DNA from 4 places in the Vogesella sp. AC12 genome. Region 1 is predicted to be linked to each of the others. Evidence: predicted binding sites of a transcription regulator. Region 1 holds the regulator's gene; each other region holds the start of a gene.
What was found. Region 1 encodes sigma-54, which starts transcription at its own class of promoters, with help from an activator protein. Its sites were predicted from a motif close to CTGGCACGCTTCATGCTT; they were not measured.
Positions count from the first base shown of each region.

Region 2: a site for sigma-54 is predicted at 5,119-5,136, ahead of adh (aldehyde dehydrogenase). Genes of this name have one in related genera too.
Region 3: a site for sigma-54 is predicted at 4,084-4,101, ahead of flgJ (flagellar assembly peptidoglycan hydrolase FlgJ). Genes of this name have one in related genera too.
Region 4: a site for sigma-54 is predicted at 1,630-1,647, ahead of NOM55_RS12070 (CmpA/NrtA family ABC transporter substrate-binding protein). Genes of this name have one in related genera too.

Region 1 covers NZ_JANFNU010000006.1:126,479-133,879, forward strand. The annotation lists gene lptC (LPS export ABC transporter periplasmic protein LptC) at 1-416, shown strand, start outside; gene lptA (lipopolysaccharide transport periplasmic protein LptA) at 406-915, shown strand; gene lptB (LPS export ABC transporter ATP-binding protein) at 912-1,640, shown strand; gene NOM55_RS11345 (RNA polymerase factor sigma-54) at 1,644-3,089, shown strand; gene hpf (ribosome hibernation-promoting factor, HPF/YfiA family) at 3,152-3,472, shown strand; gene ptsN (PTS IIA-like nitrogen regulatory protein PtsN) at 3,635-4,099, shown strand; gene hprK (HPr(Ser) kinase/phosphatase) at 4,092-5,048, shown strand; gene rapZ (RNase adapter RapZ) at 5,029-5,871, shown strand; gene NOM55_RS11370 (NusG domain II-containing protein) at 5,879-6,241, shown strand; gene NOM55_RS11375 (Gx transporter family protein) at 6,222-6,749, shown strand; gene NOM55_RS11380 (flavin prenyltransferase UbiX) at 6,736-7,362, shown strand; gene NOM55_RS11385 (NAD(P)H-hydrate dehydratase) at 7,349-7,401, shown strand, end outside.
Region 2 covers NZ_JANFNU010000009.1:79,791-87,191, reverse strand. The annotation lists gene NOM55_RS17455 (methyl-accepting chemotaxis protein) at 22-609, opposite strand; partial or broken gene NOM55_RS17450 (FIST signal transduction protein) at 838-2,010, opposite strand; gene yiaY (L-threonine dehydrogenase) at 2,222-3,373, opposite strand; gene adh (aldehyde dehydrogenase) at 3,554-5,068, opposite strand; gene NOM55_RS13445 (sigma-54-dependent Fis family transcriptional regulator) at 5,341-7,197, shown strand.
Region 3 covers NZ_JANFNU010000004.1:281,079-288,479, forward strand. The annotation lists gene flgE (flagellar hook protein FlgE) at 1-619, shown strand, start outside; gene NOM55_RS09455 (flagellar basal body rod protein FlgF) at 656-1,399, shown strand; gene flgG (flagellar basal-body rod protein FlgG) at 1,424-2,206, shown strand; gene NOM55_RS09465 (flagellar basal body L-ring protein FlgH) at 2,224-2,913, shown strand; gene NOM55_RS09470 (flagellar basal body P-ring protein FlgI) at 2,924-4,021, shown strand; gene flgJ (flagellar assembly peptidoglycan hydrolase FlgJ) at 4,138-5,043, shown strand; gene flgK (flagellar hook-associated protein FlgK) at 5,090-6,928, shown strand; gene flgL (flagellar hook-associated protein FlgL) at 6,950-7,401, shown strand, end outside.
Region 4 covers NZ_JANFNU010000007.1:83,436-90,836, forward strand. The annotation lists gene NOM55_RS12055 (methyltransferase) at 1-44, opposite strand, end outside; gene NOM55_RS12060 (DNA-3-methyladenine glycosylase I) at 167-748, opposite strand; gene NOM55_RS12065 (ANTAR domain-containing response regulator) at 878-1,456, shown strand; gene NOM55_RS12070 (CmpA/NrtA family ABC transporter substrate-binding protein) at 1,808-3,076, shown strand; gene ntrB (nitrate ABC transporter permease) at 3,088-3,984, shown strand; gene NOM55_RS12080 (ABC transporter ATP-binding protein) at 3,986-4,777, shown strand; gene NOM55_RS12085 (NarK/NasA family nitrate transporter) at 5,157-6,368, shown strand; gene NOM55_RS12090 (bifunctional protein-serine/threonine kinase/phosphatase) at 6,479-7,401, shown strand, end outside.

The sequences.
Region 1 (7,401 bases):
CGGCAAAGCGCTTCGACACCCAGGGCCGGCCGCAGCAATACCTGCAGGCGGCCCAGATGTGGCAACTGCCGCGCAATCCGAATGTCTATCTCAGCAAGCCGCGCATCGAAGTCTTCCTGCAGGGCATCCCCGACTACACGGTGACAGCCGCGGCCGGGCGCTACCACAAGCAGCAGAAAACGGCGGACTTCAGTGATAATGTGCGCTGGGAGCGCAAGGCCACCGCCGACGCCCCGGCCATCCTGCTGCAGACCTCGGTGCTGCATGTCGACACCGTGGCGCGCAGCGCCAGCAACCGCGCGCCACTGGTGGCCGACTACGGCACCTCGCAACTGAAATCGACCGGCTTCATTTACCAGCAGGACAGCGGCCAGCTGAACCTGCTGTCCAACGTAAGGATTACCTATGCGCCATAGTGTGCTGATCGCGCTGACCGCCCTCGTGCTGAGCGCCCCTGTCATGGCTGAAAAGGCCGACAGCGAAAAACCGATCGAACTGTCTGCCGACCGCGGCTCGCTGGACCAGAAAAAAGGCGTGACGGTATGGGAGGGCAATGTCGTGGTGGTGCAGGGCACGCTGAACTTGAAGGCGCAGCGCGTGACCGTGACCCGCGACGCGCAGGGCAACCAGCAGCTGCAGGCGCAGGGCAGCCCGGTCACCTTCCGCCAGAAGGTCGACGGTAGCAATGAATACGTCGAAGGCAGCGCCAGCAACGTCAACTACAACACTGCGGCCAACCTTGCCACCCTGACCGGCAACGCCCGCGTCAAGCGCGGCCAGGATTCGGTCAGCGGCGCCGTCATCGTCTACAACACCGCCACCGAGACCTATCAGGCCAGCGGCGGCACCGCCGCCAGCGGCAACAGCGGCCGCGTGACGGTGATCCTGCAGCCCAAAGCACAGGGCACGCCATGACCCCGAGCCAGCTTTCCATCCAGCACCTGAAGAAGACCTTCAAGAAGCGTACCGTGGTGCGCGACGTGTCGCTGGAGATCGCCAGTGGCGAGGTGGTCGGCCTGCTCGGCCCCAACGGCGCCGGCAAAACCACCAGCTTCTACATGGTGGTCGGCCTGATCGCCGCCGATGCCGGCGAAATCCGCCTCGACGGCCAGACCATCACCCACCTGCCGATCCATCAGCGCGCACGGCTCGGTCTCGGCTATCTGCCGCAGGAAGCGTCGATCTTCCGCAAAATGACGGTAGACGAGAACATCCGCGCGGTACTGGAAATTGCCGGGCTGAAGGACGAGGAGCTGGAAAACGAGCTGACCCTGCTGCTGGACGACCTCAATATCAGCCACCTGCGCGACAGCAACGCGCTGGCGCTGTCCGGTGGCGAGCGCCGCCGCGTGGAAATCGCCCGCGTGCTGGCCACCCGCCCGCGCTTCATCCTGCTGGACGAGCCGTTTGCCGGCGTCGACCCGATCGCGGTAATCGATATCCAGAAGATCATCGCCTTCCTCAAGGAACGCGGCATCGGCGTGCTGATCACCGACCACAACGTGCGCGAAACGCTGCGCATCTGCGATCGCGCCTACATCATCTCCGAAGGCAGCGTGCTCGCCTCCGGCCTGCCGGAAGCGCTGGTGCTGAACGAACAGGTCCGCCAGGTGTACCTGGGCGAACACTTCCACTTGTAAGCCATGAAACAGACCCTCCAGCTCAAAACCAGCCAGCAACTCACGCTCACCCCCCAGTTGCAGCAATCGATCAAGCTGCTGCAGATGTCGACGCTGGATCTCAGTACCGAGCTGGAGCGCTACCTGCTGGAAAACCCGCTGCTGGAACGCGCCGACAGCAGCGACAGCCCCGACGAGTCCGACAGCCCGTTGCCGGTGCTGGCGCCCAGCGGTGACACGCCGGCGTCGGACAGCGGCAGCGAGCCGGAGCGGCCGGAAGCGGAAAGCAACCGCGACGACGGCGAGCTGCTCGGCGACTGGGGCAGCAGCGGGAGCGGCAGCAGCCGCAACGATGACGACGACGAGTTCGACCCCATTCTCAACACCCCGTGCCGGCCGTCGCTGCGCGAGCACCTGACCGCGCAGATGGGTGAAACCCAGCTCAGCCAGCGCGACAAGGCGCTGATGTCGCTGCTGATCGACGAGCTGGATGACGACGGCTATCTGCCGACCTCGCTGGACGACATCGCCGCCGAGCTGCCGCTGGAGCTGGAAGTGGAAGGCGACGAGCTGGAGTGCCTGCGCAAGCTGCTGACCCAGTTCGAGCCGACCGGCATCGGCAGCCGCAATCTCACCGAATTCCTCAGCCTGCAACTGCAGCAGCACGCGGCACCGGCCGCGGTGCGTCAGCTGGCGCTGGACATGGTGCAGCAGCACCTGCCGCTCCTGGGCAACCGCGACTTCACCAAGCTCAAGAAGCTGCTCGCCATCGACGAACAGCAGCTGAAAACCGCCCACGCCCTGCTCGCCAGCCTGCGACCGCGCCCCAGCAGCGGCTTCGACCAGGGCGAGACCCACTACGTCGCCCCCGACATCCTGGTGGTGAAACGCCAGCAGCGCTGGGTGGCGCGCCTCAACCAGGGCACGCTGCCGAAGCTGCGCGTCAACCAGATGTATGCAGGCATGCTACAGCAGAAGGGCAGCAGCCATAATCTGGGCGGCCAGCTGCAAGAGGCGCGCTGGCTGGTAAAAAACATTCAACAACGGTTTGACACCATCCTGAAAGTGGCAGAATCTATTGTTGACAGACAGCAAGCGTTCTTTGAACAAGGTGAAGTGGCCATGCGCCCGCTTATCCTGCGAGACATCGCGGAAGAACTGGGTCTGCATGAGTCAACCATCTCCCGCGTCACCACGCAGAAATACCTGCTGTGCAGCCGTGGCTTGTTCGAACTCAAATATTTCTTTGGCAGTTCGGTCGATACTGACAGTGGTGGCGAATGTTCCGCCACCGCGATCAAGGCACTGATCCGGCAGATCATCGATGCGGAAGACCACAACAAACCGCTGTCTGACAGCGCCATTGCCGACAAGCTGATCGCTCAAGGTATTCAGGTTGCAAGACGTACCGTAGCCAAGTATCGTGAAGCCATGCAGATACCACCGGTCAGCCAGCGCAAGACTTTTTAGGTTGTTCATAACAAGATCGCCATGCCCAGTCCGGATATGGCACCAACAGAAGGAGTTAGGGTATGAACCTCAAGATTACCGGCCTCCACCTCGACGTTACCCCGGCGCTTCGTGACTACATCGAAAGCAAACTGGAACGCATTACCCGCCATGTCGATAATGTGATCGGTGTCAACGTGACACTGTCTGTCGACAAACTGGTACAGAAAGCCGAAGTCAATGTTCATCTGGCAGGCAAGGATATCCATGCCGAAGCCACCGAAGCGGACATGTACGCGGCCATCGACCTGCTGACTGACAAACTGGATCGTCAGGTACTGAAATTCAAGGAAAAACAGGTCGAGCATCGCGCACCGGTACCGCAAGAGCAAGCGTCGCTCTGATCAGGATTTGCCGAACAAAAACGGATAATGCAAGCACTGCTTGCTTATCCGTTCTTTTTTTGGCTACCGCTTTTTCTCCTGACGATCATCCTGCGCTTTCCACTATGGTATTCCGTGGACTCGGCGTAGAATGGCCCTCGATTTTTTCGGGCAAATGGCATTATGGGCTTGATCAGTAAAATACTCTCCGTGGACAACGTCATTGCTGACATGGACGTTTCCAGCAAAAAACGACTCTTCGAACAAGTCGGCCTGATGGTCGAAAACAGTCACGCCATCGCACGCAGCGATGTCTTCGACAGCTTGTTTGCCCGGGAAAAACTCGGCTCCACCGGCCTGGGACAAGGCGTCGCCATACCGCATGGCCGCATCAAGAGCCTGAAGGAAGCCACCGGCATCTTCATCCGCCTGAAGGCGCCGATTCCGTTCGATGCCCCCGATGGCAAACCGGTCTCGCTGCTGTTCGTGCTGCTGGTGCCGGAGCAGGCCACCGACATCCACCTGCAGGTATTGTCCGAGCTGGCGCAGCGCTTCTCCAGCAAGGCGCTGCGCGAACAGATGAACGATCCCGCCTGCGATGCGCAGAAGCTGTTTGAACTGATTTCCGACACCCCAGACCATGCCTAATATCAGTGTTCGCCGCCTGTACCAGGACAATCAGCACAAGCTCAACCTGAGCTGGGTCGCCGGCCGTTCCGGCTCCGACAACCTGATTTCGAATGATGAACAGCGGCCAACCCAGGCACTGGTCGGTCACCTCAACTTCATCCACCCCAACCGGGTGCAGGTACTTGGCCTCGCGGAAGTGGAATACCTGAACAAGCTGGAGCAGGCTGCGGCACGGACCGCCCTCGACCAGCTGTTCCACCGCACCATGGCGGTGGTGATCGTCGCCAATGCGCAGCCGGTGCCCAACCTGCTGCGCGACTACTGCCAGAGCCACAATGTGCCGCTGATGAGTACGCCGCTGGAAAGCCCGTACCTGATGGACGTGCTGCGCATCTATCTGGCGCGCGCGCTGGCGGTCTCCACCGTGATGCACGGCGTGTTTCTCGACGTGCTGGAAATCGGCGTGCTGATCATGGGCGATTCGGCGATGGGCAAGAGCGAACTGGCGCTGGAGCTGATCTCGCGCGGCCACGGCATGGTTGCCGATGACGCAGTCGAGCTGTACCGCATCGGACCGGAAACGCTGGAAGGCCGCTGCCCGGCGCTGCTGCGCGACTTCCTCGAGGTGCGCGGCCTCGGCATCCTCAATATCCGCACCATTTTCGGCGAAACCGCGGTACGCCCGAAGAAGGTGCTGAAGTTGATCATCCACCTGATGAAGGCCAACGACCAGGCGATGCAGACGCTGGACCGCCTCAACATCCAGTCCGAAACGCAGGACATCCTCGGCGTCACCGTGCGCAAGGTGATCCTGCCAGTGGCCGCCGGTCGCAACCTGGCGGTACTGGTCGAGGCCGCGGTGCGCAACTACATCCTGCAGCTGCGCGGCATCGACAGTACCCGCGAATTCATCGATCGCCACACCAACCTGCTACGGGACCAGGAACATGCAGCTGATTCTGATTAGCGGCCTGTCCGGCTCCGGCAAGTCCGTCGCCCTGCGCCTCTTGGAAGACAACGGCTACTACTGCGTCGACAACCTGCCGGCCACCATGCTCACCGACGTGGTGGCGCTGTACAGCGAACAGGGTTACCAGCACGTCGCCATCAGCGTCGACACCCGTTCCGCACCAACGTTGGCCGCATTGCCGGAGGTGATGGCCAGCCTGAAAGCGATGCGGGTCGACGTGCGCCTGATCTATCTGGAAGCCACCACCGAAGTGCTGGTCCAGCGTTTCTCGGAAACGCGGCGCCGCCACCCGTTGTCCGGCAACGGCCTGACGGTGGAGGAATGCATCCGCCTCGAGCGCGAGATGCTGGAGCACATCCACGAGCTGGGCCACCGCATCGACACCAGCCACCTGTCCGCCAACGCGTTGCGAGCCTGGGTCAAGGTACTGGTCGACGCCGATGCCGACTGCCTGACCCTGGTGTTCGAATCGTTCGGCTTCAAGCACGGCCTGCCGCTGGACGCCGATTTCGTGTTCGACGTGCGCTGCCTGCCCAACCCCTACTACGAAGTCGCGCTACGGCCGCTGACCGGCCAGGACGAAGCGATCTGCCGCTTCTTCGAAGGCGAAGCCAGCGTGGCGCAGATGCTGGCCGACATCCGCCAGCTCCTGCAAAACTGGCTGCCGCGCTTCCGCCAGGACAACCGCAGCTACGTCACCGTCGCCATCGGCTGCACCGGCGGCCAGCACCGCTCGGTCTACCTCGCCGAACAGCTGGCCAAGGCCTTTGCCGGCGAACAGGTCCTGCTGCGCCACCGCCAGCTGCCCGCCAAAAAATAAGCCGGCCATGTTCAAGGCCGGGGACTATCTGGTGCTGCTGGCACTGTGCGCGCTGCTGCTGGCGGCCTTCCTGCAGCTCGGCCGCCACGCCGGCGAGGCCGACAGCGTCATCGTGCGCCAGAACGGCACCGAAACCATCCGCCTGCCGCTGCGCCTGAACCGGCGCCATGTCGCCCACGGCCCGCTGGGGCTGACCGAAATCGAGATCCACAACGGCCAGGCCCGCATCCGCCGCGATCCGAGCCCGCGCCAGTACTGCGTGCAGCAGGGCTGGCTGCGCCACAGCGGCGACATCGCCGTGTGCCTGCCCAACCGCGTCAGCATCGAGCTGGCCGGCACGCGCCAAGCCCATGACTCGCTCGCCTACTGAACGCACGCTGCAAGCCAGCGCCGACGATCACCGCATCGCCAGCCTTGCCGCGCTGGCCATCGCGCTGGGCATGGTCGATGCCGCCATCCCGTCGCCACTGCCCGGCGTCAAGCCGGGGCTGGCCAACATCATGACCCTGTTCGCGCTGCACACCCTGGGCTGGCGTGCCGCGGTGTGGGTCACGCTGCTGCGTGTCGTCGGTGCCGGCCTGCTGCTGGGCAGCCTGTTCACCCCCGGCTTCTGGCTCAGCCTCGGCGGCGCGCTGGCCAGCCTGCTGCTGCTGGGCGCCTGCCGGGCGCTGCCCGCCCGCCATTTCAGCCTGGTCAGCCACAGCCTGCTGGCGGCGCAGGCCCATCTGCTGGGACAATTGCTGCTGGTCAGGCTGTTCCTGATTCCATACGACAATATACTGCTACTGTTCCCGCCGCTGGCGCTAGCCGCCCTGCTCGGCGGCATCGCCAACGGTCTGATAGCAAGCCATCTGGTACAAGCGCATGACAAAGATTGACACCGTTACCGTCGCCCTCACCGGCGCCTCCGGCCTGCCCTACGGCCTGCGCCTGATCGAATGCCTGCTGCGCGCCGGCAAGCGGGTGTGGGTGATGTACTCGCAGGCGGCACAGGTGGTGGCGAAACAGGAGATGAACCTGACGCTGCCGTCGCGGCCGGAAGGCTTCCAGCAGTGGCTGCAAGAGCGCTACCAGGCCGCCGACGGCCAGCTGGCGGTGTTCGGGCGCGAGGCCTGGTTTGCACCGCCCGCCTCCGGCTCCAATCCGGCCGACGCGATGGTGATCTGCCCGTGCTCGATGGGCACCCTCGCCGCGGTGGCGCACGGCATGAGCGACAACCTGATCGAACGCGCCGCCGACGTGATGCTGAAGGAACAGCGCAAGCTGGTACTGGTACCGCGCGAGGCGCCGCTGTCGGTGATCCACCTCGAAAACATGCTCAAGCTGGCCCGCCTCGGCGTCTGTATCCTGCCGCCGTCACCCGGTTTCTACACCCACCCGCAGACTATCGACGACATGGTCGACTTCGTGGTCGCGCGCATCCTCGACCAGCTGGCGGTGCCGCACCAGCTGCTGCCGCGCTGGGGAGAGAGTCACCATGCCGGAGAATGAACGCGCGCTGATCGACGCCGCCGCGCTGCGGCAGTGGGA
Region 2 (7,401 bases), on a different contig from region 1:
GCAAGCGCAGTACGGGCAGGCTTACTGCTGTTCCAGCTTCAGGATCGCGTCCAGCTCCTTGTCCACGGCGCGCATCTTTTCGTACAGCGCCTCGGTCTGGCCCAGCATCTCGTCCACGCGCAGCTTGCTGTGCTGCGAGGTGGCGGCCAGCTGCTGCAGGGTACCGACCACCTTGCCCATCTCGCCGGCAAAGGCGCTGACCTGGCTGCCCATGTCGCGCACGTCGCCGCCGACATCGCGCACCCCGTTCATCACGTTGTCCACCGCACCGCCGGTGGCGTTCAGGTTCGACTGCGTGGTGTTGGCCAGCTTGCGCACCTCGTCGGCGACCACGGCAAAGCCGCGCCCGGCCTCACCGGCGCGCGCCGCCTCGATGGCGGCGTTCAGCGCCAGCAGATTGGTCTGTTCGGCGATCTTCTTGATCATCTGCATCACCTCGCCGATCTGCTGCGCATCCTTTTCCAGATGGCCGATGCGTTCGGTGACCGTACCGGCGGTCTGCGCGCCGCGATTGATCTCGCTGCCGAAGCGGTGGATGTCGTTCTCGATCACGCCCAGATGCGACACCAGCTCGGTGGTGGCATCGCGGAACAGCGGCAGGCTGTCCATCAGCTGCGCGGCAAAACTCTTGTAGCCGTTCAGCTCGGCGATGACGCGGCTCTTCATCTGCCCGGTCATCTGCGCGCGCGCCAGCTCGCGGCGGTAGAAGTAGTTCTTGAAGTTGGCGTAGTGCACCGGGAAGCGGTCGACGAAATCGTCGCTGAACGCCGCCGTCGCCGGGTAGAAGAAGATCGCGGTCAGCGTCTGGTTGATGTTGACGCCGAGCAGCTCGCCGAAGGTGGAAAAACCGGCGGCGGGGATGTCGCCGTAGACGTTGGCACGCGCCAGCGCGCCGGCGTTGTTCAGCCGCCGCAGGATGCAGTCGTTGAGGATAGCGCCGACCGCGGCCGGCTTGCCGGCGCTAAAGGCGGCAAAGTCGCGGCGGGTGTGCTCGGCGAGATCGGTGCTGCGCAGCAGGTGCAGCCGCTCGCCGAAGGCGAGGTCGCAGGCGAACTGCAGATAGCCGCCGGTCTCGTTCACCGCCAGCACCGAGCGCACGAACAGCTCACCATTGATCTTGATGCCGAAGCTGTGGCTTTGCAGCTTGGCCGCCAGCTGCTGGCGCGGACAGCGGAAGTGCGCGGCCAGCGCGTCGAGCACGTTGCGGATCTCGCCGCTGTGTTCATCGATCACCGAGTGCACGCGGCGCAGCTCGGTGCTGGCCTCGGCGATGGTGAAGTGGCTGCCGCTGTCCTCGAAGTTCTGGCTCTTGAACACGCCGTAGCGGTAGGCCGGCGCCAGCTTGATGAAGGCGAACACCGCGTGGCCGTCGCGCACTTGCTGGCCGTCGTACAGCCGCGTCATCGAGAAATCCAGCGGCCCGCCGGCGGAGCCGCCGACGAACAGGTAAGGCAGCTTGCCGGATTCGTACAGCGCTTCCAGCAGGTAGCTCTCGCTGTTGGACAGGCCGTCGACCAGGGTCAGCACGAAGCCCTCGTCGTGGCGCATCGCGAACGGCAGCCGGATGCGGCCAACGTGCTCCTGCAGCCGCGCGATGCGCGCGGCGTGACTCAGCACCGGGCTGCCGGCCTTGATGTCGTCGCAGGCCAGCGCCACCGCCTCGATGTGCACCCCCGCCAGCAGCGCCTCGTCGAACAGCTGGAACACCATGCTCTGCCACTGGCCGTCGGCCGGCAGATACAGCGCGTCGCCGGCCTGGCGGCTGCACAGCTCGCCGGCGGTGGTGGTCAGCAGCATCTTCGCCTGCGGGAAATGGCGCGCGATGCAGCGGCCGATCTGTTCCAGGTTGGCGGACGGGTTGACGTAGCCCAGCACCAGCCGCACCCGCGGACTGGCGCTGGCGGCCAGCGCCGCTTCATAGCTGTGGCTGTCGCTGCGCAAGACCTGCAGCGGCGGGATGGCGCTGGCGGCAGCGGGCGCACGGGTGGCTCGGTTACGGAAAAACGACATGCGGACTCCAGCGGTTGGGGGCGGGCAGACCACCGGAAGGTGGCGCCGGCGGCCGGCGGGCAGGGTGCCGCGCCAGCCATGACATCAAAATGATAGGCCCAAAAAAACCCGTCTGTGTTGCGACACATCAGACGGGCAAGGACAAGGCAGCAGCACTGCGGCGACAGCGGGAGGGAGACCTTCCGCCGCAGTACCGTGCCAGGAGGACGGCTTACAGCGCCTGGCGGAAGATGGCCTCGATCTCGGCCTGGCTGGCCGGGCGCGGGTTGGTCAGGCCGCAGGCGTCCTTCAGCGCGTTGGCGGCCAGCAGCGGAATGTCGGCTTCCTGCACCCCCAGCTCGCTGAGCCGGGCCGGGATGTCGATGTCGGCGGCGAGGCGGCGGATCGCCGCCAGGCAGCATTCGGCGGCGGCGGCGGCATCCAGCGCCGCCACGTCCTCGCCCATCGCGGCGGCGACATCGGCCAGCCGGCCGGCGGCGACGCTGGCGTTGAAGGCCTCGACGTGCGGCAGCAGCAGCGCGTTGCACACCCCGTGCGGCAGGTCGTAGAAGCCGCCGAGCTGGTGCGCCATCGCGTGCACGTAGCCGAGCGACGCGTTGTTGAAGGCCATGCCGGCGAGGAACTGGGCGTAGGCCATCTGTTCGCGCGCGTGCAGGTCCTGGCCGTTGCGCACCGCGGTGCGCAGGTTGGCCGCAATCAGCCGCACCGCCTGCAGCGCACAGGCGTCGGTGATCGGGGTGGCGGCGGTGGACACGTAGGCCTCGATGGCGTGGGTCAGCGCGTCCATGCCGGTGGCGGCGGTCAGCGCCGCCGGCTTGGCCAGCATCAGCGAGGCGTCGTTCACCGACAGGATGGGCGTCACGTTGCGGTCGACGATGGCCATTTTGATGTGGCGGGTCTGGTCGGTGATGATGCAGAAGCGCGTCATCTCGCTGGCGGTGCCGGCGGTGGTGTTGATGGCGATCAGCGGCAGCTGCGGCTTGGCCGACTTGTCGACGCCCTCGTAGTCGCCGATGTGGCCGCCGTTGGTGGCCACCAGCGCGATGCCCTTGGCGCAGTCGTGCGGCGAACCGCCGCCGAGCGAGATCACGCAGTCGCAGCGTTTCTCGCGCAGCAGTGCGAGGCCGGCCTCGACGTTGGCCACCGTCGGGTTCGGCTGCGCGCCGCTGAAGATGGTGGCCTCGATGTCCTGCGCCTGCAGCAGCGCGGCGACCTTGGCGGCGACGCCGGCACGCGCCAGCCCGGCGTCGGTGACGATCAGCGCGTGGCGGAAGCCGTAGCCGCGGATCGCCTGCAGCGCGTCATTGAGGCAGCCGTCGCCGATCAGGTTGACCGGCGGAATGAAGAAAGTGGTCGTTGTCATGGTAAGTAATCCCTATGTCTGGCTTTGCCCGCCGCCATGCTGCGGCCCGGCGATGGTTCATCTGCGACTGCTGGCAGGGGGTGCGTGCTGCGCCAGCGTTCGGGTATTGCGGTACGGCGCGGCGGCAGGCGGCCCGCCGCGCCGGTGATGCTGGCCGGCCAGCGCCGGCCGCGCTCAGCCTCAGAAGAAGCCGAGCTTGTCCTCGCTGTAGCTGACCAGCAGGTTCTTGGTCTGCTGGTAGTGGTCGAGCATCATCTTGTGCGTCTCGCGACCGATACCGGACTGCTTGTAGCCGCCGAACGCCGCGTGCGCCGGGTAGGCGTGATAGCAGTTGGTCCACACGCGGCCGGCCTCGATGCCGCGGCCCATGTGGAAGGCGGTGTTCATGTCGCGGGTCCACACCCCGGCGCCGAGGCCGAACAGGGTGTCATTGGCGATGTGCAGCGCCTCCTCGGTGTCCTTGAACTTGGTCACCGACAGCACCGGCCCGAAGATTTCCTCCTGGAAGATGCGCATCTTGTTGTGGCCCTGGAACACCGTCGGCTGGATGTAGTAGCCATCTTCCAGATCGCCGCCGAGGTGGGCGCGCTGGCCGCCGGCCAGTACCGCGGCACCTTCTTCCTTGCCGATGGCGAGGTAGCTCTGGATCTTGTCCATCTGCTCCTGCGACGACTGCGCGCCGATCATGGTGGACGGATCCAGCGGGTTGCCCTGCTTGATCTCGGCCACGCGCTTCAGCGCGCGTTCCATGAAGCGGTCGTAGATCGACTCGTGTACCAGCGAGCGGCTCGGGCAGGTGCACACCTCGCCCTGGTTGAGCGCGAACATCACGAAGCCCTCAATCGCCTTGTCGAAGAAGGCGTCGTCCTTGGCGGCAACGTCGGCAAAGAAGATGTTCGGCGACTTGCCGCCCAGTTCCAGCGTCACCGGAATCAGGTTCTGGCTGGCGTAGTTCATGATCAGGCGGCCGACCGGGGTGGAGCCGGTGAAGGCGATCTTGGCGATGCGCTTGCTGGTGGCCAGCGCCTTGCCGGCCTCGGTGCCGAAGCCGTTGACGATGTTGAGCACGCCCGGTGGCAGCAAATCACCCACCAGCTCGGCAAAAATCAGGATGGACAGCGGCGTCTGTTCCGCCGGTTTCAGCACCACGCAGTTGCCGGCGGCCAGTGCCGGCGCCAGTTTCCACGCCGCCATCAGGATCGGGAAGTTCCACGGGATGATCTGGCCGACCACGCCCAGCGGCTCGTGGAAGTGGTAGGCGACGGTGGTGGCGTCGATCTCGCCGAGGCTGCCTTCCTGCGCGCGGATGCAGCCGGCAAAGTAGCGGAAGTGGTCGATGGCCAGCGGGATGTCGGCGGCCAGCGTCTCGCGGATCGGCTTGCCGTTGTCGAAGGTCTCGACGGTGGCCAGGGTGTGCAGGTGCTGCTCCATGCGGTCGGCGATGCGCAGCAGGATCAGCGAGCGCTGGGTCACGCTGGTCTTGCCCCAGGCGGCCTTGGCGGCGTGGGCGGCGTCCAGCGCCAGCTCGATGTCGGCCTCGTCGGAGCGGGCGATCTCGCACAGCGCCTTGCCGGTGACCGGGGTCAGGTTTTCGAAGTAGCGGCCATTGACCGGCGGCAACCAGCGGCCACCGATGAAGTTGTCGTAGCGGGATTTCAGGTTCAGGCCGTACTGGGCCGGGGTAATGGTGCTCATCGTCTCTCTCCTGTTGTCTTGGCTCACCTCAAGCGGGTGTGGCTGCAACAGTGCACGGCGCGTGCCAGCGCTTTCTGATGCTGCACCGCAGCGTGCGGCCAACCTTGCAACGGCGGCCACCGCCGCGTGCCGATGCTGCAGCGCGCCAGCGTTGCTGTTTTTTTAGCGCTTGTTCGCCACGTCCGGGCGCGCATAATCGGCGGAGCGAGCCGAGCGCCGCTGTCGCAGCCTGACACACCTGTCGCGACACACTGACACAAGCCGGAGCCACCATGTCGTCCTTGCCGCTAGCCGAAATCCGCCGCCGCTTTTTCGAGGGCGAAACCCTGCCCGACAACAGCGTGCCCAGCCCGATCCTGCACTCGTGGCGGCGCTGCCTCGGCCTCGGCCTGTCCGCGGCGCGGCTGCGGCTGCCGGACAAGCTGGACACCGCCAGCCTCGGCAGCCGACAGCAGGAAAACGCCGACTGGCTGCAGCTGGCGCGCCCGGCGATCGACGCGCTGTTCGACAGCGTGGTCGACGACGGCCACGTGGTGATCGTCGCCGACCGCCACGGCGTGATCCTCGACCAGATGGGGCACCCGGCCTTTCTCGACCGTGCCGAGCGGGTGGCGCTGCTGCCGGGCATGGACTGGCGCGAGGACGTGCGCGGCACCAACGCCATCGGTACCGCGCTGGTGCTCGGTGGCCCGGTGCGGGTACGCGGCAGCGAGCACTACCTGGAGCGCAACCGCCAGCTGTCGTGCACCGCCGGCGCCATCGTCAGCCCGCAGGGCGAGCTGCTGGGGGTGGTCGACGTCTCCGGCCTGCCGCGCAAGCTGGGCGACGCGCAGCAGCAGCAGGTGCAGGCGGCGGTGCGCCACATCGAGCAGCGTCTGTTCGACGAGCAGGCAGGCGCACTGTTCGAGCTGCGCTTCGCGCCCGACGCCGCCACGCTGACCACGCCGCGCTGCGGGCGGTTGGGCTTCGACGACGACGGCGTGCTGCGTGCGGCCAACCGTGCCGCGCTGGCGACGCTGGGGCTGGACTGGCCGGCGCTGGGCCACAGCCGCTTTGCCGCGCTGGCCGGGCAGAGCCTGGAACACTGGCTCAGCCGCCACGGCATCGGCGCGGCCTCCTTGCGTCACGGCGGCCAGCTGTATTCGGCGCGGCTGCTGCCGCCCACACCACGGCAGGCGGCACCCGCAGCGGTGCCGGCCGATCACGCCGCCGCGCGTGCCGGCCGGGCGGCGGACAGCAAGGTTGGCCGCAACGACGCCGGTGCGCTGCCGGACGGCCTGCTGCAACGCGGGCAACGGCTGCTGGAGGCCGACATCCCGGTGCTGGTGCTGGGTGAAACCGGCGTCGGCAAGGAGCGCTTCGTGCAGGCGCTGCACGCCGCCAGCAGCCGCGCCGGCGCGCCGCTGGTGGCGGTCAACTGCGCGGCGATTCCGGAAGGGCTGATCGAGGCCGAGCTGTTCGGCTATGAAGAAGGCGCCTTTACCGGCGCGCGCAAGCAGGGTGCCAAGGGGCGCCTGCGCGAGGCCGACGGCGGCATCCTGTTCCTCGACGAGATCGGCGACATGCCGGCCAGCCTGCAGGCGCGGCTGCTGCGCGTGCTGCAGGAGCGGCTGGTGGTGCCGCTGGGCGGCGGCATCGGCCAGAAGGTGGACGTGCGCATCGTCGCCGCCACCCACCGCAACCTGGAGCACGAAGTCGCCGCCGGCCGCTTCCGCGCCGACCTCTACTACCGCCTCGGCCACTATCCGCTGCGGCTGCCGCCGCTGCGCGAGCGCGGCGACGTGGCACAGATTGCGGCCAACCTGCTGGCGCAGCACGGTGGCGCGCGGCGCGGGGTGACGCTGTCGGCGGCGCTGGCCGACTTCATCCGCCGCTACCCGTGGCCGGGCAACCTGCGCCAGCTCGACAACCTGCTGAAGACGCTGCTGGCGCTGGTCGACGACGGCACCGAGCTGGGGCTGACCCACCTGCCGGACACCCTGCGCGAACACCATCCGGCGGCGGTGGGCAGCGCCAGCGGCGGGCAGCTGGCGCAACTGCTGCAACAGCACGGCGGCAACGCCAGCGCCGCCGCCCGCGCGCTGGGCATCAGCCGCAGCACCTTCTACCGCCGCCTGCGCCAGGGCTGAGGCGCACCGACACTCACGCACCAGCGGGTACGGTGCAGGTGCCGCCAGCAAGCTGGCGGTGCAGCCGGCCTGCCGTTGCCGATCCCGCCGCCATGCTCACGGCTTGGCCATGGCGCCAGCAGCCGCGGCGGGGCCGGCCGCCGCGACGGACACGAGAGCCACGCTCACTCTCGCCGCCGCCACCGCCGGCGAAAATTATTTCGC
Region 3 (7,401 bases), on a different contig from region 1:
GGCCACCGTGCCGCCGTCGACGCTGGACGTGAACAACTGGGACGTGTACCACTCGGTAGACGGCACCTTGGTAGCGGGCGCGCCGACCCAGGTCAAGTTTGACCAGTCCGGTCAGCTGACCGCGTGGTCGGACAACATTATCACCATTGCCGCCGATACCAGTGCTGCCAGCGCCCACCCGGCATTCGATATCGACTTCACCAACAGCACCCAGTACAGCGGCGATTACAGCGTCTCCCGCCAGGTGGCCGGCGGCTATCCGGCCGGCAAGTTCACCGGTATCGGCGCCGACTCCGCTGGCGTGATCTACGCCAACTACACCAACGGTGTGACCGAGCCGATCGGCCAGATCACCTTGTACAACTTCTCCAACATCCAGGGTCTGGTACCTAACGGCAACAACCGCTGGCTGTACAGCAGCGATGCCGGCGCCCGCAGCATGGCCGACCCCAACTCCGGCGGCATGGGTTACATCAAGCCGTCGGCGCTGGAGGAGTCCAACGTCGATACCACCGCCGAACTGGTGAACATGATCATTGCGCAGCGCTACTACCAGGCCAACGCGCAGACCATCAAGACCCAAGACACCATCATGCAGACCCTGCTCAACCTGCGTTAATGCGGGTTGAGATGCTAAGCGCGGAGAGACGGATTCATGGATAAGGTGCTGTATCTGGCAATGAATGGTGCGAAGCACGTCGCCTGGCAACAGGCGACCACTTCCAACAACCTTGCCAACGTCCATACCAACGGCTTCAAGGCCGATCTGGCGTCTTTCCGGGCGCTGCGCGTGGTCGGCGACGGTGCGCCGACGCGTACCTACCAGGTCGACAATACCGTCGGTCACGACATGAGCCAGGGCTCGCTGCAACTGACCGGCAACGAAAGCGATTTCGCGCTGGCGACGCCGGGCTTTTTCGCGGTGCAGGCACCGGGTGGCGGTGAGGCCTACACCCGCGACGGTGGCTACATCGTCGACACCGAAGGCGTGATGCGCACCCGTTCCGGGCTGGCGATCCAGGGCGAGGGTGGCCAGATCGTGGTACCGCCGGGCTCGCGGATCACCCTCGGCATCGACGGGACGGTGTCGGCTTCGCCCAGCGTTGGTGCCGACCGTACCGTGCAGGTGCTGGGTCGCATCAAGCTGGTCAATCCGGGGGAGCGTGCGGTGTACAAGGGCGATGACGGCCTGTTCCGCCAGCACGACGGCCAGGACGCACCGGCTGCGGCCAACGTGCAACTGAAGAGCGGCTTCCTGGAGGCCAGCAACGTCAATGCGGTCGAGAGCCTGGTGCAGATGATCAGCCACTCCCGCCATTACGATCTCAATATCAAGCTGATGCAGACGGCGGAGCAGAATGCCCGCCAGGCGACAGAATTGCTGTCGATTACCGGCTAAACGAAGCGATAACAGGACAACAACATGATTCGTGCCTTGTATGTGGCCAAGACCGGTATGGATGCCAGCCAGTTCAAGCTGGACGTGGTATCCAACAACCTCGCCAACGTGAACACCAAGGGCTTCAAGCGCTCCAACGCCATTTTTGAAGACCTGTACTACCAGACCCTGCGCCAGCCAGGCGCCCAGCTGTCGAACGGCAACGTGCTGCCGACCGGCCTGCACGCCGGTACCGGTGCCGCACCGGTGGCCACCGCGCGGGTACACACCCAGGGTGAGATGATCCGCACCGAGCAGTCGCTGGACATGGCGATCGCCGGCGACGGTTTCTTCCGCATCCAGCAGACCGACGGCACCATCGCCTACACCCGCAACGGCGAGTTCAAGCGCAACAATGAAGGCTTGGTGGTCAATGCCGCCGGCCTGGCGCTGGACCCGGCGATCACCATTCCGGCGACCGCCACCAAGATCACGCTGTCGCCCGAAGGCTTGCTGGAGTATTTCGATGCCGGGGCTACCACTGCCACCGGATCGTTCCAGATCAACACTGCCACCTTCATCAACCCGCAGGGGCTGGAAAGCATCGGCGGCAACCTGTATCTGGCGACCGGCGCGTCCGGTGATCCGATCGAAGGCCAGCCCGGCCTTGATGGCCGCGGCACCATTTCGCAGGGCTATGTCGAGGGTTCCAACGTCAACGTGACCGAAGAGCTGATCAACATGATCACCGCGCAGCGCGCCTACGAGATCAACTCGCGCGCGATCAAGACCGCCGACGAAATGCTGCAGAAGCTGACCCAGCTCTAAAGTCTAAGGAGTAGCCCATGAAGCGCCTGCTGAATCTCGTGTTGCCGCTGTGTTCGGCGCTGCTGCTGGCCGCCTGCGCGGTACAGACGGCGCCGATCACGCATCAGCCGATGGCGGTGCGGCCACAGCCGCAGCCGGCGCAGCTGCCGGCCGACGGCTCCATCTTCCAGGCCGCCAGCTACCAGCCGCTGTTCGAGGACAAGGTGCCGGTGCGCGTCGGCGACATCCTCACCGTCACCATCCGCGAGAACAACCGCTCCAGCAGCAAGGAAGAGACCGAGGGCGAGCGCGATTCCTCGATCAACGGCGGCATCAATGCCGGCGTGTCGCTGCCGTTCTTCCCCGGCGCCATCGAGAAGAAACTGGGCGGTGCCAGCCTGAACGGCAGTGGCAGCGCCAGCGAGAGCGGCTCCAGCAGCAATACCAACAGCAGCTCCTTCAATGCCTCCATCACCGTGACCGTGATCGACGTCTACCCGAACGGCAACCTGCTGGTCAGCGGCGAGAAGCAGATGAAGATCAACGGCGAGCATGAATTCATCCGCCTGTCCGGGGTGATCAACCCGCGCGACATCAAGCAGGGCAACAACGTCGAATCGACGCGGATGGCCGATGCCCGCATCGAGCAGATCAACCAGGGTCGCAGCCGCGCTTATAATGACACCGGCTGGCTGCAGAAAATTTTCCTGTCACTGCTGCCGTTTTAAGGGATAAGTGATGTCGCGTTTTGTCGTGGTGGTTTGCCTGGCGCTGCTGGCCGGTCCGCTGTTTGCCGCCCAGAAGATCAAGGAGCTGGCCAGCGTGGCCGGCGTGCGCTCCAACCCGCTGATCGGTTACGGCCTGGTGGTCGGCCTCGACGGTAGTGGCGACAAGGCCAGTGCCTCGCCGTTCACCGGCCAGTCGCTGGGCAATATGCTGAACCAGCTCGGGGTGCAGATCCCGCAGGGGATGAAGATCGACCCGAAGAACGTGGCCGCGGTGAGCCTGACCGCGACCCTGCCACCGTTTGCACGGCGCGGCCAGGCGCTGGACATCACGGTGTCGTCGATCGGCGATGCCAAGAGCCTGCGTGGCGGCACCTTGCTGCTGTCGCCGCTGAAGGGTATCGACGGCCAGATCTACGCGCTGGCACAGGGTAATGTGGTGGTCGGCGGTGCCGCCGCCGCCGCCGGGGGCAGCAAGACGCAGATCAACCACCTCAGCGTTGGCCGCATTCCGGCGGGGGCGACGGTCGAGCGCGAGTTGCCGGCCTCGCTGGGCATGGGCGACATGGTGGCGCTGCAGTTGCTGGAATCGGACTTCACCACTGCCAACCGCGTGGTGCAGGCGATCAATCGCGAGCTGGGTGGCCAGACGGCGCGGGCGCTGGACGGTCGCCAGATTGAGGTGCGGGCGCCGCAGGACAGCAATGCGCGGATCCAGTTTCTGTCGCGGCTGGAAAATATTGCCGTCGAGGCGGCAGAAGTTTCCCCCGTGGTGATCATCAATGCCCGTACCGGCTCCATCGTGATGAACAAGGCGGTACGCATAGACCCGTGCGCGATTGCCCACGGCAACCTGTCGGTGACGGTCAACAGTACCTCGACGGTGAGCCAGCCGCCGCCGCTGAGCGGCGGCCAGACGGCGGTCACCCGCAAGGCCGATGTCAGTGTCAGTGCCGACGGCAGCAAGGTGGTCAACATTCCCGGCGGTGCCTCGCTGTCGGAGGTGGTCGGCGCCCTGAATTCGGTCGGCGCCACGCCGCAGGACCTGATCTCCATCCTGCAGGCGATGAAGGCCTCCGGCTCGCTGAAGGCGGAATTGCAGATCATCTGAGCGGCAAGGTTGGCCGCAAGTCAGTTGCAAGGCGATGTCCCTGACGGGCATCGCCTTTTTTGCTGGCCTGATTCTTGCTGTAAATCCGGCATCTGTGTCTGTTTAGCGTTCCTGCCATGCAAGTTTCCCGCGATGCCAGCAATCAATTAGCGATCGATCCCAATGCGACCGAGCGCCTGTCTTCCCTTGCGCGCAGCAATCCGAAGGAAGCGATCCGGCAGGTCGCCAGCCAGTTCGAGGCCATCCTGCTGAACCAGATGATGGCGTCGATGCGCAGCAACGGTTTTGACGGCGAAGAGGATTCCTCGGAGCTGGGCACCTACCGCGGCATGCTCGACCAGCAGATGGTCAACGCGATGGTGCAGGGCGGTGGTACCGGGCTGGCCGACATGCTGGCGCGCCAGATCGAGGGCGTGGCGCGGATTGACCAGACCGCGACGCCGGCGGCCGGCAGCGGCATGCTGCCCTTGCCGGCGCTACCCGCCGCGGCGGCGAAAGCCATCCGCAAGTATGCGGAAGCTGCCGGCACCGCCACAGCGGCGCCGGCACCAGTGGCGATTCCGAGCGAGCGGCAGGCATTTGTCAGCACCCTGTTGACGCATGCTGGCCAGGCGGCCGAGCGCCTCGGCGTGGCGCCGGAATTGCTGGTTGGCCACGCCGCACTGGAAAGCGGCTGGGGCAGTCGCAGCATCCGTCATCCGGATGGCCGCGAGAGCTACAACCTGTTCGGCATCAAGGCCGGCGGCTCGTGGCGCGGCGAATCGGTGGCGACGCTGACCACCGAGTACGTCGACGGCAAGGCGCGCAAGCAGGTGGAATCGTTCCGTTCCTATCCGAGCCTGCAGGCGGCATTCGACGATTACGCCAAGTTGCTGGAAGGCAGTAGCCGCTACCAGCGCGCGCTGAACCAGGGCGATAACGCGCAGGGCTTTGCCGTGGCGCTGCAGCAGGGCGGCTACGCCACCGATCCGGCGTATGCGCGCAAACTGGCCGGCGTCGCCCAGTCCCTGCTGGCACGCTAAAGTTCAGCCGCCTAGCTGCCGATAAAGAACAACGGGAGAGTGAATCATGAGTGGTATTTTCAGTATCGGTATCAGTGGTCTCAATGCGGCACGCGCGGCATTGGACGTGACCAGCCACAACATCAGCAACGTCAATACCGATGGCTACAACCGCCAGCGTCTTTCCCAGAGTGCGGCGACGCCACAGTTTGTCGGTTACGGCTATGCCGGCCGTGGTGTCGACCTGTACGCGGTATCGCGGCTGTACGACGGCTTCATGGACGAGCAGCTGCAGAATGTCACCGCGTCCAGCAGCGGCTTCCAGACCCAGGCCACCGCCCTCTCCGATATCGACAACCTGATTACCGATGGCAATGCCGGCCTCTCAAACCTGATGCAGGGTTTCTACGCCAGCCTGCAAACCCTCAGCCAGCAGCCGACCTCCATCGCCGCCCGGCAGTCGGTGATCAGCCAGGCCGAGTCGCTGTCCGGCCGTTTCCAGTCGATGAATACGCGCATGGAAGAGGTGCGTAACGGCCTGATCAACCAGATCAATACCTCTGTGGAGGGGGTCAACTCCTACGCCAGGCAGATCGCCGCCCTCAACGAGCAGATCATTTCCCTGAACCAGGGCGAGGGCCGTGCGCCCAACGACCTGCTGGACCAGCGCGATACGCTGGTACGCGACCTGAACAAGCTGATCAAGACCGACGTGGTCGAGCAGTCCGACGGCATGTATAGCGTCTACATCGGCCAGGGCCACCCGCTGGTGATCGGCGAGACCAGTTACGAGATGACCATGATGCGTGGCGCACCGGCGCAGCCGGAAGATCCGGAAGCACCGTCACTGGGCATCAAGCTGCCGGGCACCAACAATACGGTGGTGCTCAATTCGCAGTTGATCGCCGGTGGCAGCATCGCCGGCGCCATGACCACGCTGAATTACGATGTGGCCCGCGTGCAGGCCGACCTTGGCCGCATGGCGGTCGAGTTTTCCGACGCGATGAACCGGCAGCAGGCGCTGGGTGTCGACCTGAACGGTCTGCCGGCCAGTACCCCGATGTTTGCCGACTTGACCGCCTTCCGTACCACCGCAGAGAACGCGACAACACCGGCCGGTGAAGCCAAGGCAATGCGTGATGCCTTGCGCCGTTTTGCCGTGGCGGTGCAGGAGCCATCGCAGCTGGCGGTCGCCTCCGGCATCCAGGCCGGTGCCACCACGCCGGTCGACCCGACCGAGGTGCCGGGCGGCAAACCATCCATTTCGGCGATCTGGCAGGTGTCCAACCTGTCGCCAGCGGCCAACCCGACCCTGCCGGCGGCGCCGGCGCTGGCCTTGAACTATATTCCGGGCAATACCCCGCCGTTCGAGGCGGATTTCGGCGGCACCATCGTACCGGTGACGCAGTCGGCAACCCAGGCCGGCGTTTACGAATTCACCCTCGCCAGTGGCCAGCACATCGCCTTCAAGTTCGAGGGGCAAGCGGCAACCAACCAGACCATCCCGGTGACGCCGCGCACCGGAGCCCCAGGCGAGTCGGCGCAGCTGGATAACGCCAACCTGCTGGAAATGGCCCGCTTGCAGACGCGGCCACTGATGGCGGCGACGCCCAATTCCACCTCGACCTTCCTGCCCGCCGTCGGCGCCGCGCGTACCGGCAGCCTGCAGTCGTTTTATGGCCAGACCGTCAGCTATGTCGGTAGCCGTACCAACGTGGTGCAGGTGAGCCTGACGGCACAGGAAGCGGCGTTGCAGGAAGTAAAATTGAAGAGGGAATCGTTCTCCGGCGTCAATCTCGACGAGGAAGCGGCGAATCTTATACGCTATCAGCAGGCCTACCAGGCGTCGAGCAAGGTCATCCAGGTGGCGCAGGAAATTTTCCAGTCGCTGCTGGACCTGCGTTGATAGTTTTCAGAGGATAAGGCAATGAGAGTCAGCAGCAATACCCAATACATCATGGGCACCTATAACCTGCAAAGCAAGGGTTCCCAGCTCAACCGCCTCAACGAGCAGCTGTCGACCCTGAAACGCATCAACCGGGCATCGGATGACCCGGTGGCGGCGGCCACGCTGGTCGACATCAACCAGTCCAAGTCGATGAATACGCAGCAATCCAGCAATGCCAAGGCGGCCGCCTCGCAACTGGCGATTACCGATACCATCCTCGGCAACGTCTCCAACACCATCATCTCGATCAAGACCCTGGCGGTGCAGGCGGGCAACACGGTGCTGACCAACGAGGATCGGCAGGCGATCCAGAACGAGATGCGCGAGAAAGTGAAAGAGCTGGTTTCGCTCGCCAACACCACCGATGGTGCCTCCAACTATATCTTCGGTGGCACCGACAAGAGCAAGCCGCCGTTTACCATGGCGGTGCA
Region 4 (7,401 bases), on a different contig from region 1:
TCTCCGATGAGCACGGATTCGAATTTGACCTGATAGCCGGGCATGGGCACTTTCGGGCGATAGAGGGATCGGCACTGATCAACTTATCGCGCCAGGTGCGCAGCAACAGGAAGAAGAGTCTGGGTCGGGCTGCCGGCGGCGTCGCGGCCGCCGGGGTGTTCGGGTGTTACACGCCGTGCTGGCGGTGTTGCGGGTGCTGCGGGCAGTTGCAGAGATGGTCGTTGACCACGCCGGTGGCCTGCAGGAAGGCGTAGATCACGGTGCTGCCGACAAAATTCATGCCTTCCTTTTTCAGCGCCTTGCTGATGCGGTCGGACAATTCGGTGCTGGCCGGGCATTCGCCCAGGCTGGCCCACTGGTTTTGCAGCGGCTGGCCATCGACATGATCCCACAACCAGCGTGCAAAGCTGCCATGTTTTTGCTGCATTGCAAGAAAAACGCGGGCGTTGCGAATCGCGCTGTTGATCTTCAGCCGGTTGCGCACGATGCCGGCATCCTGCAGCAGCCGCTCGACGTCGGCCTCGTCCATCGCCGCCACCCGTTGCGGGTCGAAGTGGTGGAAGGCGCGGCGGTAGTTGTCGCGCTTTCTCAGGATGGTGATCCACGACAGCCCGGCCTGGGCGCCTTCCAGCACCAGCATCTCGAACAGCTTGCGGTCGTCGTGTACCGGCTGCCCCCATTCGGTGTCGTGGTAGGCGATGTACAGCGGGTCGTCGCTGCACCAGCCGCAGCGTTGCAGGGTGGTCATGGTGGCGGGTTCCTGTGTTTACCGTTCATGACGACATTGTAATGGCGATCTGCTGCCAGCGTGCTGTCAGCACATGGCATGGCAATTGCTGCGCTCCAGTGCAATAACAAATTAAAAGGGAGACCCAAGGTGCTGACAGTCATGCTGGTGAAGGACGGTTCCGGCAAGGCCGCGTCGTTGCGGACGCTGCTGGAGCAGGCTGGCGTGCGCGTGGTGGCCGAAGTGGAGGCGAACCTGCATCTGGCCGACGTGCTGGCGGCGGCGCGTCCGGACGTGGTGCTGATCGACAGCGATGCACCATCGCGCGACATGCTGGAGCAGGTGTGCGTGATGGGCGCGCAGAGCGAGCGGCCGGTGGTGATGTTCACCGACGACGGCAGCCGCGACACCATCCGCGCCGCGCTCAGCGCCGGCGTCGCCGCCTATGTGGTCGGCGACGTGGAAAGCAGCCGTATCCAGCCGCTGCTGGAGGTGGCGATCGAGCGCCACCAGATCGACGTGTCGCGCCGCGCCGAGCTGGCCGACGCGCAACGGCAGCTGGCCGACCGCAAGGTGGTGGAAAAGGCCAAGGGCCTGCTGATGGAGATGAAGGGGCTGGACGAGGCCACCGCCTACAAGCAGCTGCGCGAGCGGGCGATGAAGCAGCAGAAGAAGCTGTCCGAGGTGGCGCAGGAGATCATCAGCCTGGCGGAGTGGCTGAAAAGCTGAATCCGCCGCTGTCGTGCAAGGTTGGCCGCAACAGGCATGCTGTTGCGGCCTTTTGCTTTCTGGCGGCGCCACTCGTGGTGCACGCCGGTACCGAGCTGGTGCCGCACGGTGCTGTTGCAGTGCAAAATAATTGCCGAAAAATAAAAAAGCCATTAAAAACAAGGTATTGATGTCTGGCACGACCCTTGCTAAATGAATGGCGAGACGCAAATACGCGTCACAAAGCAGGAAGGTGCCAACGGCGGCGCAGGCCTGGTAACACGGACAACGGCGTCCGTTGCCCTTTCTGATGAAGGGGTGACGGGCGCTTTTTCTTTTGCACTTGCAGTCCACTCACTCTGGGAGCAGCACATGGAAAAGCGTCACGAACTCGATCTCCACCCGCATGCGGCGGGCAACGAACGCCGCGACTTCCTCAAGGGAGCCTTGTCACTGATGGCCTCAACCGCCTTGCCTGCCGGCTTTGCCACCTCCGCCTTTGCCGCGGCCACCGGCAAACCCGAAAAGACCGAAGTCAAAGTCGGTTTCATCCCGCTGACCGACTGCGCCTCGGTGATCGTGGCGTCCAAGCTGGGCTTCGACAAGAAGTACGGCATCACCATCGTGCCGTCGAAAGAGGCCAGCTGGGCCGCGGTGCGTGACAAGCTGGTCAACGGCGAGCTGGACGCCTCGCACGCGCTGTACGGCATGGTCTACGGCGTGCACCTCGGCATCGGCGGCCCGAAGAAGGACATGGCGGTGCTGATGACGCTGAACCAGAACGGGCAGGGCATCACGCTCTCCAACCAGCTGAAGGAGAAGGGCGCCACCAGCGGCCCGGCGCTGGCCAAGCTGATCAAGGCCGAGCCGCGCGAGTACACCTTCGCGCAGACCTTCCCCACCGGCACCCACGCCATGTGGCTGTACTACTGGCTGGCGGCGCACGGCGTCAACCCGCTGTCGGACGTGAAAACCATCGTGGTGCCGCCGCCGCAGATGGTGGCCAATATGCGCGTCGACAATATGGACGGCTACTGTGTCGGCGAACCGTGGAACGCGCGCGCCATCGCCGACGGCATCGGCTTCTCGGTGGCCACCACGCAGCAGATCTGGCCGGATCACCCGGAAAAGGTGCTCGGCACCACCGGCGAGTGGGTGAAGAAGTACCCCAACACCGCGCGCGCGCTGGTGGCGGCGTTGCTGGACGCCTCGCGCTACATCGACGAGGTGAAGAACCGCGCCAGCGTCGCCAAACTGATTGCCGAGAAGGCCTACGTCAATGCGCCGGAGGCGGTGATCGCCGGCCGCTTTGCCGGCGCCTACGAGGACGGCCTCGGCAAGAAGTGGCAGGACCCGAAACTGATGAAGTTCTTCGACGGCGGCAAGGTCAACTTCCCGTATCTGTCCGACGGCATGTGGTTCCTGACCCAGCACAAGCGCTGGGGCTTGCTGAAGACCGATCCCGACTACCTGGCGGTGGCGAAACAGATCAACCAGATCGCCATCTACAAGGACGCGGCGGCGATGGCCAGGGTGGCTCTGCCGGCCAGCGACATGCGTGCCAGCAAGCTGATTGACGGCGTGGTGTGGGATGGCAAGAACCCGGCCGCCTACGCCGCCGGCTTCAAGATCAAGGCCTGAGGAGCGACATCATGAGTGCTGCAGAAACTTTCTCGCCAACGTTGGCCGCAAGCCAGCCCGCCACCGTGCGCAGCGCCCGCCCGCGCAAGCGCAAGACCCTGCTCGCCGCGGCGCCGCCATCGCTGCAACCGCTGGTGCGCTTCATCCGCTGGCTGGTGCCGCCGCTGCTGGGGCTGATCGCCTTCGTGCTGCTGTGGTCGCTGGTGTCGCAGCTCAGCCGCGGCAGCCTGCCGGGGCCGGTCAGCACCTGGGCGTCGGCCACCGAGCTGTTCGCCGATCCCTTCTACCAGAACGGCCCCAACGACCAGGGCATAGGCTGGAACATCCTGATGTCGCTGGGCCGCGTCGGCGTCGGCTTCGGCCTTGCCGCCGTGGTCGGCATTCCGCTGGGCTTCATGATCGGCCGCTTCGGTTTCCTGGCGCGGATGACGGCGCCGGTGATCAGCCTGCTGCGCCCGGTGTCGCCGCTGGCGTGGCTGCCGATCGGCCTCTTGGTGTTCAAGGCCGCCAGCCCGGCGTCGATCTGGGTGATCTTCATCTCCAGCATCTGGCCGATGATCCTCAATACCGCCGCCGGCGTGCGCGCGGTGCCGCAGGATTACCTCAACGTGGCGCGCGTGCTGCGGCTGTCGGAGTGGAAGGTGTTCAGCGTCATCCTGCTGCCGGCGGTGCTGCCGCACATGCTCACCGGCGTGCGCCTCGCGATCGGTACCGCGTGGCTGGTGATCGTGGCGGCGGAGATGCTCACCGGCGGTGTGGGGCTGGGCTTCTGGGTGTGGGACGAATGGAACAACCTGAATGTGGAGCACATCCTGATCGCCATCTTCGTGGTCGGTCTGGTGGGGCTGGCGCTGGAACAGGCACTGGTATGGCTGGCGAAGAAGGCCAGCTTCGGACAGGGAGAGTGACATGGAACGCTTCGTCGAGCTGGAAAACGTGCAAAAGCACTTCGATACCAAGAAAGGCCGCTTCGTCGCGCTGCAGGACATCAATCTCACCATCCGCCAGGGCGAGGTGGTGTCGCTGATCGGCCACTCCGGCTGCGGCAAGTCCACGGTGCTCAACATCATCGCCGGGTTGCTGGAGCCGTCCGACGGCATCGCGCTGTGCAACGGCCGCGAGATCGACGGCCCCGGCCCCGAGCGCGCGGTGGTGTTCCAGAACCACAGCCTGCTGCCGTGGCTGTCCTGCTACGGCAACATCCTGCTGGCGGTGGAGCGGGTGTTCGGCGCCAAGGAGGGCAAGGCGCAGCTGGCGGCGCGCACCGACGCCGCACTGGCGCTGGTGGGGCTGAGCCACGCCCGCGACAAGCACCCGCACGAGATCTCCGGCGGCATGAAGCAGCGTGTCGGCATCGCCCGCGCACTGGCGATGGAGCCGAAAGTGCTGCTGATGGATGAGCCGTTCGGCGCGCTGGACGCGCTGACCCGCGCCAACCTGCAGGACGAGATGGTGAAGATTGTCGATGCCACCGGCAGCACCGTGGTGATGGTGACTCACGACGTGGACGAGGCGGTGCTGCTGTCCGACCGCATCGTGATGATGACCAACGGCCCGGCGGCCACCGTCGGCGAGATACTGGAAGTGCAGCTGCCACGGCCGCGCAACCGGCTGGCGCTGGCGGGCGACGCCGACTATCACCGCTATCGCGGTGCGGTGCTGGATTTCCTGTACCAGAAACACCGCAAAGAGGCAGCCTGAGCGGCAACGGCAGGCTGCATCCCCTGACGTGGCGACACGTTGTTGACACCGGGCCGCTGGCCCGGTTTTTTCATGGGGCCTGCGATCAGTCGCCTGCTTTTGGTGCTGCTGTGCACCATCGGCAGGCGCAGGCGGCGGCAAAGGTGGCGATTGGGCGGCCAAAATGCGCTATCTGGCTGGCACGGCACTTGCTCAGATAACGCTGCAGATGATTGTCCCGGTTGCCAATGGCGGCGATGCGGGCTTGGACAAAGAGGTCCGTTGCGCGTGGTGCGATACCGCGGGCAACGGGCCTCTTTGCTTTTTTGCGGCACGGACCGCCGCGGCGCCACCGGCGCGCCGCCTGATCGATCACGGACATCTTTCAAGGAACAAGACAATGAGCAAGGACTTCTGGAAGGCAGGCCATACCCCGACACTGCTGGTGTCGTTCCTCTATTTCGACCTCAGCTTCATGGTGTGGTACATCCTCGGGCCGCTGGCGATCCAGATCGCCGAGGCCCTGCAGCTGTCGGCGCAGCAGCGCGGGCTGATGGTGGCGACGCCGATCCTGGCCGGCGCCCTGTTGCGCTTCGGCATGGGCCTGCTGGTGGACCGCTTCTCGCCAAAATTCGCAGGCATCCTCGGCCAGGTGGTGGTGATGCTGGCGCTGGGCTTTGCCTGGCTGCACGGCATCCAGTCGCTGTCGCAGGCGTTGTTGCTGGGGGTGTTCCTCGGCGTCGCCGGCGCCGCCTTCGCGGTGTCGCTGCCGCTGGCGTCGCAGTGGTATCCGCCCGAGCACCAGGGCAAGGCGATGGGCATCGCCGGTGCCGGCAACTCCGGCACCGTGTTTGCCGCGCTGCTGGCGCCAACGTTGGCCGCACTCTATGGTTGGGAAAACGTGTTCGGCCTCGCGGTGCTGCCGCTCTCCGTGGTGTTCGTGCTGTTCTACCTGTTCGCCAAGAATGCGCCGCAGCGCCCCAAGCCCAAGGCGATGGCCGACTACCTGCGCGTGCTGGGCGACAAGGACAGCTGGTGGTTCATGTTCTTCTACTGCGTGACCTTCGGCGGCTTTGCCGGCCTCGCCAGCGCGCTGCCGGGCTACTTCCATGACCAGTACGGGCTCAACGCCGTCACCGCCGGCTACTACACCGCCGCCTGCGTATTCGCCGGCTCGCTGATGCGGCCGCTGGGTGGCGCGCTGGCCGACCGTATCGGCGGCATCCGCACCCTGCTGGTGATGTACACCGCGGCGGCGCTGCTGATCGCGGTGGTCGGCTTCAACCTGCCGCAGGTCAACGTGGCGCTGGCGCTGTTTGTCGGCGCGATGCTGGCACTGGGCAGCGGCAACGGCGCGGTGTTCCAGCTGGTGCCGCAGCGCTTCCGCAAGGAAATCGGGGTGATGACCGGCCTGATCGGCATGGCCGGCGGCATTGGCGGCTTCCTGCTCGCCGCCGGCCTCGGCCTCGTCAAGCAGCACACCGGCAACTACCAGCTCGGGCTGTGGCTGTTCGCCAGCCTCGGCGTGGTGGCGTGGATCGGCCTGCACGGCGTGAAACTGCGCTGGCGCACCACCTGGGGTGCTAGCAACGTGACCGCGGCGCGGGTATAAGCGGCAAGCACTGGCCATCAGCGGGTCGGGATCACGGATCCCGCCCCGTTACGCCGTGCTGGAACAGGGCATCATCTTTAAGCGGGCATTATTTCTAGCAGGGAAGCACCATGAGCTTGCAACTTGCCGTCGGCCACGCCAGCGACGCCGGTCGCCGTGAACGCAACGAGGACGCGCTGGGCTGGAGCGTGCCGCAGGACGGGCTCTTGACCAGCAAGGGCGCGCTGTTCGCGCTGGCCGATGGCGTCTCCGGTTGTGCCGACGGCCGCCTGGCGGCGCAGTCCACCATCCGCGCGGTGTGCGCCGACTACTACGCCACGCCGGAAACGTGGGCGGTGTCGTCGGCGCTGGACCGGCTGCTGGCGGCGCACAACCGCTGGCTGCGCGCGCAGGGCAAGCCGCTGGTGGCGGCATTGTCGGCACTGGTGTTGCGCGGCCACCGCTACACCGTCGCCCACGTCGGCGACTGCCGCGTTTACCTCCTGCGGGAAGGCCGGCTGACGCAGCTGACCGTCGACCACGTGTGGGAGGAGGCGTCGCTGTCGCACGTGCTCAAGCGCGGCATGGGGCTGGACGAGCACGTGATGCCGGATTTCTGCGACGGCGATCTGCACGCCGGCGACGTGTTCGCGCTGCTGTGCGACGGCGTGTGGCAGGCACTGGGCGACAAGCGCATCGACGAGATCCTGCACCTGCATCTGGATGTGCAGCGTGCCGCCAGCGTGCTGTGCGAAGCGGCACTGGCCGCCGGTGCGCAGGACAACCTGTCGGCGCTGGTGCTGCGGGTGGAGGCGCTGCCGCAGGGCGCACTGGCCGACGAGCTGGCGCGCGGCACCAGCCTGCCGCTGCCGCCGAAGCTGCGCGACGGCCAGCCGTTTGAAGGGCTGACAGTGGTGGCCAGCCTGCACGCCTCGCCCGGCGGGCTGGCCTATCGCGTCGCCGACGCCGCCGGCCGGCACTGGGTGCTGAAGACGCTGCCGCCGCTGCTGGCCGGCGATCCGGGCGCGGAGCAGGCGCTGCTGGTGGAGGAGTG